2 linked regions of the Rhodopseudomonas palustris genome follow. The protein of the gene in region 1 interacts with the protein of each later gene in a pairwise test. Links are inferred from orthologs where the notes say so. Each region holds a gene or a part of one and is shown on either strand. Other genes may lie near its edges.

Region 1 (2,970 bases):
CCTGATGCGGATGGCTTCTTCGATGTTGGAGACGAAAATCTTGCCGTCGCCGATGCGGCCGGTCTGGGCGGCGCGCCGGATGGCGTCGATCGCTTTCTCGACCAGGTCGTCGGCGATCACGATCTCGATTTTCACCTTGGGCAGGAAGTCGACGATGTATTCAGCGCCGCGATACAATTCGGCGTGGCCCTTCTGCCGGCCGAAGCCCTTGGCTTCCGTGACCGTGATCCCCTGCAATCCGACTTCCTGCAGCGCTTCTTTGACCTCGTCGAGCTTGAACGGCTTGATGATGGCTTCGATCTTCTTCACTTACACTCTCCCCGGACTTCCCACGTCGTGAGTCGGCATGTGTATGCCAGATTGCGCGACGCTGCGCAGTTGATCGATAACGCCGCGGCCGAATGGGTGAGCAACACCGCCCCCAAGCCCCGCCAGGCCGGAACTCAGAGACGATCGCGCACACCCCGCCTACAAGAGGCGAGCGCGAGGGATCGAAACTGGCTTCCGTAAAAGCAGGGTCCGTGCCAATTTGCGCACTGGCCGATTATGAAGCTTTATCAGGATATTAATCGCCCGCATGGCTCACTGAGCGGATGCAAAATGAGCTTTGCCTGATTAATTATTCAGCAATCAGCTCATGTCTTGTGCATTTGAAGGTTTTGTCCGGTCTCGCACCGATGATGCTGCCTTCGCTGCAGGCGACTGTACCGGGAATTGGGCATGGAACTTTTGACGCCCGCTGAAATGGACCGCGCCGACCTTCTGACGATCGCCGGAGGATCGTCGGGGTTCGCGCTGATGCTGCACGCCGGCCGCCATGTCGCGCAGGCGGCGATCGAGATGGCGGACGAGGGTCCGATCCTGGTGATCGCGGGCCCCGGCAATAACGGCGGCGACGGGCTGATCGCCGCGACCGAATTAGTTGCACTCGGCCGCACCGTGCACGTGATGCTGCTCGGCGAGCGCGAGGCACTGAAGGGCGATGCGGCGCTTGCGGCGCGGGAGTGGAGGGGGCCGCTGCTGCCGTTCCTGACCCAGTCGATCGGGGCGCCCGCGCTGATCATCGATGCGCTGTTCGGCTCCGGCCTCAACCGGCCGGTCAAGGATCAGGCGCTCGAGGTGATCGAGGCCGTGAACCACAGCGGCGTGCCGGTGCTGGCGGTCGATCTGCCGAGCGGCATCAACGGCGCCACCGGCGCCGTGATGGGCGCGGCGATCCGGGCGCGCGAAACAGTTACCTTCTTCCGCCGCAAGATCGGTCACCTGCTGCTGCCCGGCCGGCTGCATTGCGGTCAGGTCCGCCTCGTCGACATCGGCATCGAGCCCGGGGTGCTGGGCGAAATCCGTCCGCAGGCATTCGAAAATGACCCCGATCTATGGCTGCCGGACTTCCCGGTGCCGCGCGCCGACGGCCACAAATACGGCCGCGGCCACGCGGTGGTGGTGTCGGGCGAGCTGTCCCAAACCGGGGCGGCGCGGCTGGCCGCCCGCGGCGCCCTCCGCGCCGGCGCGGGGCTCGTGACTGTGGCATCGCCCCGCGACGCGCTGGCCGTGAATGCGGCGGCTCTCACGGCGGTGATGGTGCGGCCGGTCGATACGCCGGACGAACTTGGCACGATGCTGGCCGACCGCCGCTTCAACGCCATCGGCATCGGGCCGGGCGCCGGGATCGGTGAGGAGACCCGGGGCAAGGTGCTGGCGGCGCTGGCCGCTGGCGCCGCGGTGGTGCTCGATGCTGACGCGCTGACCAGCTTCGCCGGACATCCGGACGAGCTGTTCGAGGCGATCAAATCGGCCAGCAGTCCGCAGGTCGTGCTGACCCCGCACGAAGGCGAATTTCCGCGCCTGTTCAGCGATATGAGCAACAAAAATCCACTTCGCTCGAAGCTTGAACGGGTGCGCGTAGCGGCGCAGCGTTCCGGCGCCGTGGTGCTGCTCAAGGGCGCCGATACGGTGGTGGCGTCGCCGGACGGCCGTGCGGCGATCGCCGCCAATGCGCCGCCGTGGCTGGCGACCGCCGGCTCCGGCGATGTGCTCACCGGGATCATCACCGGCCTGCTGGCGCAGCGCGTGCCGGCGTTCGAAGCCGCCTGCATCGGCGTGTGGATGCACGGCGAGGCGGCCTGCGAGGCCGGCCCCGGTCTGATCGCCGAGGATCTGACCGAGACGATGCCGGCGGTGCATCGCCGGCTCTATGACGCGCTCGGGATCGAGTACTGAACGATTCCCAAAAGAGTCTCGATTCCGTCGAGGCTTGGAGCCGGCCTTTCAGGTGACGAGATAGCTCCGCACCAGCCGCGGCTCCGACCATTTCGCCGCATAGGACTCGATCAGCCAAAGCCCCGGATACTCGGCTGCGAAGGCGATGCGCTGGGTCTGGCCGGCGTCGATCGCCAGCGTGTCGAGCCAGAACGGCTTCCAGCCGTCGTCGAGCCGATCGAGCAGCCGGAAGTGATGGCCATGCAGGTGGAACACCATCGGCATGGTGGCGTGGTTGGTTAGCGCCAGCACCACGGTGCGGCCGCGCTTGACCTGAAACGCCGGTCCGGCCGCCGGGTTGAACTTGTCCGGCGCAAACCAATCGAGCTGTGCATTGACCAGGGCGCCGAGCAGCAGCTCGGCGCGGAGGGCGCTGCCGAGCGGAAGCTGGGTAGGCAGGCCGTTGGCCGGCAGCGGCGCCGGCTGCGGCAGCGGCGCCGGACGGAGCGGCGGATCACCGCCATAGACCAGCTTGCCGAGCTCGGTCGGCTTGCCGCCATCGTGCAGGGTAATCGCCGCCCGCGATCCGGCGGCTTTCGGGGTGTCGATCAGCGCATCGACCCGGCCGCCCGGCGCGATCACCAGCGCGCCGCCGCGCGCCAGGAACGGCTCCGCCGGCTGACTGTCGAGGGCCATCACCCAGACGTTGTGATCTTCGATTTTGAGCGCGATCACATTGCGTTGGCAGGCGTTGATGAAGCGGAATCTAAA
Region 2 (4,213 bases), 440 kb from region 1 along the record:
CGCGAGCGGCCGTGCCTTAACCCATCTGCCAGGCTTTTCCCTTACCGTTGGCGCATGTCCGATCCTTTCACCCTTCGGCGTCTGGCCCAGGCGCTCGCGCTGCTGACAGTGACCGCGGCTCCGGCTTTCGCCGAGAGCGGCGGGCGGGCGATCGTGATTCCCGGCCGGCCCGGCGTGCCGATCATCATCAACGGCCGCGATGCGTCCTATGCGACGATCGAAGGCGACTGGGGGCTGGAGAGCGGCAACCACGTGCAGCCGACGATCTATGGCAGCCGCCCGGTGGTGTATCCCGAGGTCGGCCACTATTACCCGGGCTCGAACCGGCTGCCGGGCTATGGCCGGCTGGAGGTCGAGCCTCCGCCAGACCGCAAGCTGCCGAAGCCGGCCGAGAGCTTCCATCAATCCTGGGAAGTGGAATCGCGGCCGCCGCAGCCGGCGCCGCCGACCCCGATGATCGAGCCTCAGGTGCTGATCGCGCCACCGTTCAACGAGCCGCCGCGGCCCGGCCCGCGGCCGTACCGTTGATGGCCGTTTTCCGGCCGACCCCACGATCTCGACGACGACATCGAACAGGAGCGTAGCATGCGTACGATGATTTCCGGGCTGGTCGCGGCGGTGGCCGTGGTGACTGCGAGCGCCGCGCCGGCGCTGGCCTGCGGAGGAGGGCTGTTCGGCAACGGCTGCGGGCCGTGCGGCCCCGTGGTCAGCCCGTGCGGCAATGGCTATGCCACATTCGAAACCGGTTACGGCTATGGCTACGGCACCGCGTCGTTCGAGCGCCTGCCGGATCCGACCCGCTATTATTACGTCAATCAGGGCCCGGCCTATACCGGCCCCGGCCAGTTCGCGCCGCGCCCCTATTACGACGAGCGCGCCGTCTCGGTGTATCGCACCGGCACCGCCTACACCGGCGGCGCCTACGCGCATGCCATGACCCATCAGGTGATCGGCGAGCCGTCTTGGGGGCCGGCGGTGGTGCGCTATCACGGCCGCCACCACGCCCGCGCCTGGGCGCATCGCCACCATGCCGGCCGGCACCAGCGGCACCGCTATCACGGGCCGGTGCATCATCCGCGCTATTGATGGATCGGCATCTTGCCGGCTGAAAAGCGCCCGTCCGCAGCCGATGCGGACGGGCGTTTTGCGTTCTGAACCTTAGCGGCCGCCCATCAGGCCGAGCCTGCTGGCGCCGATGTACAACGCCAGTGCGGCCGCGTTGGAGACATTGAGGCTCTTGATCTCGCCGGGCATGTCGAGCCGGGCGACGGTGTTGCAGGTCTGCCGGGTCAGCTGCCGGAGACCCTTGCCCTCGGCGCCGAGCACCAGCGCCAGCGGCTGGCGCAGTTCGACCGCGGCGAGGTCGTCGTCACCCTCGCTGTCGAGGCCGACGGTGAGGAAGCCGCGGTCATTCAGCTCGGTCAGCGCCCGGGCGAGGTTCTGCACCAGCACCAGCGGCACCAGCTCCAGCGCGCCGGAGGCGGACTTGGCGAGCACGCCGGTGGCTTCCGGGCTGTGCCGGGCGGTGGTGACGATCGCCTGCACGGCGAACGCCGCCGCCGAGCGCAGGATCGCGCCGACATTGTGCGGATCGGTGATCTGGTCGAGCACCAGCACGATGCCGTGCTGGGGGAGGGTGTCGATTCGCGGTCCCTGCAGCGGATCGGCCTCGGCCAGCATGCCCTGATGCACCGCGTCCGGCCCGAGCTGGCGGTCGATCTCCGACGGCCGGACGATCTCCGGCGCGATTCGGGTGTCGATGTTCTCTTCGGCCAGCCTGCGGGCGGCATTTTCGGTCAGCCACAGCTTGCGAAACTTGCGCTGCGGATTGGCCAGCGCCGCCGTCACAGTGTGCCAGCCGTAAAGGATCACGGGCCCGTCGCCGTCGCGCTCGCGGGCTTCGCGGCGGAGCCCGGCAGGGCGGGGCTTGCCGCGGGGCGGGCCATCGCGGCGGGAAAAGCGGGGATTCTGCGGTCTGTCGCTCATGGCGGCGCTTGTCTCATGCCCTCTTGCACAAGGCAATTTCGCTTCGATCGTCCGATATGACGAAGGAGTGTCGAAATCGTCATGGGGTTGGTTGACTTTAGGGGGCCGCATCGCCCATAACCGCGCCGCGTTGCAGGCCCGCCCGCGGGCTCGCTGCGGCTTCCGGTCCCGGTTTTGCCTGCCACAGGCGTTCGGCCGGCGGCACGGGCGGGGGAGTGTCCCGAGTGGCAAAGGGAGCTGACTGTAAATCAGCCGCCTCATGGCTTCGCAGGTTCGAGTCCTGCCTCCCCCACCATCCAGCCGATCGATTTGCCAGCGGTCGATGGTGTTTCCGCACAGCAACAGCGGCGGAGAAGCTTTCAACGACGACGGATTTGGGGGCGGATTGTCCATCGGGACAACCGACCTCTTACGCTCTCCTCAACGTCTAACTCTCCCAGGTAGCTTTCGTGCGCGCAGTTTTCCTGACGGCTTTTGTCCTGGTCGCCGCTGCTGACGCCGCTGTGGCCGGTCCTGTTGTCGGCGCTTCAGCTCCGATGAAGCAGGCCAACGTAACGATCGCGGCACGCGCCGGGGCGAATGTCGATTTCGGCGCCGCCGTTCGCGACATCCTCACCGCCGAGCAGGTCATTCAAGCCGCGTTGCAAACGGGCGACGAGCTGAAACTGGGCGAGCAGTCCAGACGGCTTCTTCAGCTGCAATCGACGCTCGTCGAGGAAACGGAGCCGGGGGACGCGCGTAGCGCGTGCGGGCAGGCTGCCGGTGACCTGTCAGCCGTCGCATCCCTGATGCGGCGTGCTACGCGGGGCGATGAGCGGGCGAAGTCATTGCTGGCAGCTGAAAAGGCCGAGCAGTCCTACCGCGATCATCTGGCAAGCTGTGACAAGGCGATTGGCGCCGCCAATCTCGGTCGCTGAGGTGGCAATAGGCCTGAGAAGACGTCGGATCAGGGGCGGCGCGCACTGGATTGAAGAGGTCGGGTATCTTCTGCCGTTCCGTGATGTCCGGGCCCCTTGCGAATGCGTCAAAGTCGGGAGTCGCCAGCATCTGACATTATCAACATCGAGGGCGATGTCTCGGCTCGCCGATTTGCAACTCCTCCATTCTTAGCTAGGCTCGGGTCGGCTGGATCTGGGAGGATCTCATGAGAGCTTTGATCTTGATTGTTTCCGCCATCCTGTCGATGGCCGGTAGTGCATCCGCACAGAGCGTGGCGCCCCAACGAGATATGTACGGAAATCTGGTCCGTGATCGCGGGTCGAACAACATCAGCCCGGCTGATCGATCCCAAGCCGGCCGAGGAAACGCGAACGACTTCTCGAGCCGTCAAGGGCCGCCGAACAATGCCGGATCGCGGCCGGAAAGGTAGAGGCCTATCCCGAACCGCCGTTTCGTTGCTGCCAGGCTTGTTTGATGGAGGTTTGGGTTACCACCAAATCATCGGGCGGTCTGGGCTACCACAAACGAGGACGTACTCGCGTCCGTAGCGGCGGCTCTTGCCGACCGTCTTGATGCAAGCCGGATGGATCGCCAGGTTGTAGTGGAAGGGCGGGCTGTCGAACGATCCGTGCAGCTTACACAGGTAGGCCCGGTCGGGACCGCAGGTCGTGACGGGATAAAGCCGAGTCCGCGCAGAAGCTGGCTCAGAGACTGCGACGGCTGAACTGCCCAAAATCAGCGAAATGATCGCAAGCTTACTCAAGTTCATATCAGGTCTCCGAAACCAGAATCCGAATTTCCATCAAGTATCTGCCCGAAAAGTGGGCCGCACCGGATCACGCTTGTAGCACAAGGATGGGAATCCAAGAGGCTAATCTTGCGCCGAGAGGCCAAGTGGCAGCTTGGATGTGCGAAGCTGCGTCAGAGGACCAGGCAGATCAGGGCTACCGAAGCTGACCCTGGCATCTGAAAACGTTAGTGAAAACAGGAGCGGGCCTAAAGCACCATTCGAGTTCGACGGGACTGGTACAGCGTCTGCGCGAGCAGGCCGAAAAAATACCCGACCTGGATGGCTGCCTGAGCCGCGAACACGACCACGATCGTTCTTGTGAAGCCGTATCCAAGTCCGATGCAGGTGCCGATCGTCAGGAGCAGCACCAAGGCGAGGGCTTGAAGCAGTCCCACGAGCCGAAATCTCAGTCCTATCAAGAACCCCGCCAGCGCTAAGCCAATAGCCAAATACGCCATTACGGCCTCCCGCGGCTTCCTCCGTCGGCGTGACCCCAGC

Evidence for each region.
Region 2: the proteins of HZF03_RS14980 (region 1) and rlmB interact in binary tests that used the Escherichia coli proteins (3 or more experiments, as listed by UniProt). The link is inferred for Rhodopseudomonas palustris from one-to-one orthologs.

Annotation. Positions count from the first base shown.
Region 1 is NZ_CP058907.1:3,275,031-3,278,000, reverse strand. It holds HZF03_RS14980 (bifunctional ADP-dependent NAD(P)H-hydrate dehydratase/NAD(P)H-hydrate epimerase), read left to right. Parts: upstream 1-720; coding sequence 721-2,220; downstream 2,221-2,970. Other genes in the region: HZF03_RS14975 (multicopper oxidase family protein), read right to left, coding at 2,269-2,970; HZF03_RS14985 (P-II family nitrogen regulator), read right to left, coding at 1-309. UniProt on the Escherichia coli protein: Bifunctional enzyme that catalyzes the epimerization of the S- and R-forms of NAD(P)HX and the dehydration of the S-form of NAD(P)HX at the expense of ADP, which is converted to AMP.
Region 2 is NZ_CP058907.1:3,711,377-3,715,589, reverse strand. The notes cover bases 73-2,817. They hold rlmB (23S rRNA (guanosine(2251)-2'-O)-methyltransferase RlmB), read right to left. Parts: upstream 1,987-2,817; coding sequence 1,159-1,986; downstream 73-1,158. Other genes in these bases: HZF03_RS16920 (hypothetical protein), read left to right, coding at 2,436-2,817; HZF03_RS16935 (hypothetical protein), read left to right, coding at 586-1,086; HZF03_RS16940 (hypothetical protein), read left to right, coding at 73-528. In the rest of the region: more of HZF03_RS16940, read left to right, coding at 55-72; more of HZF03_RS16920, read left to right, coding at 2,818-2,903; HZF03_RS16915 (hypothetical protein), read right to left, coding at 3,413-3,694; HZF03_RS16910 (hypothetical protein), read right to left, coding at 3,922-4,173. UniProt on the Escherichia coli protein: Specifically methylates the ribose of guanosine 2251 in 23S rRNA.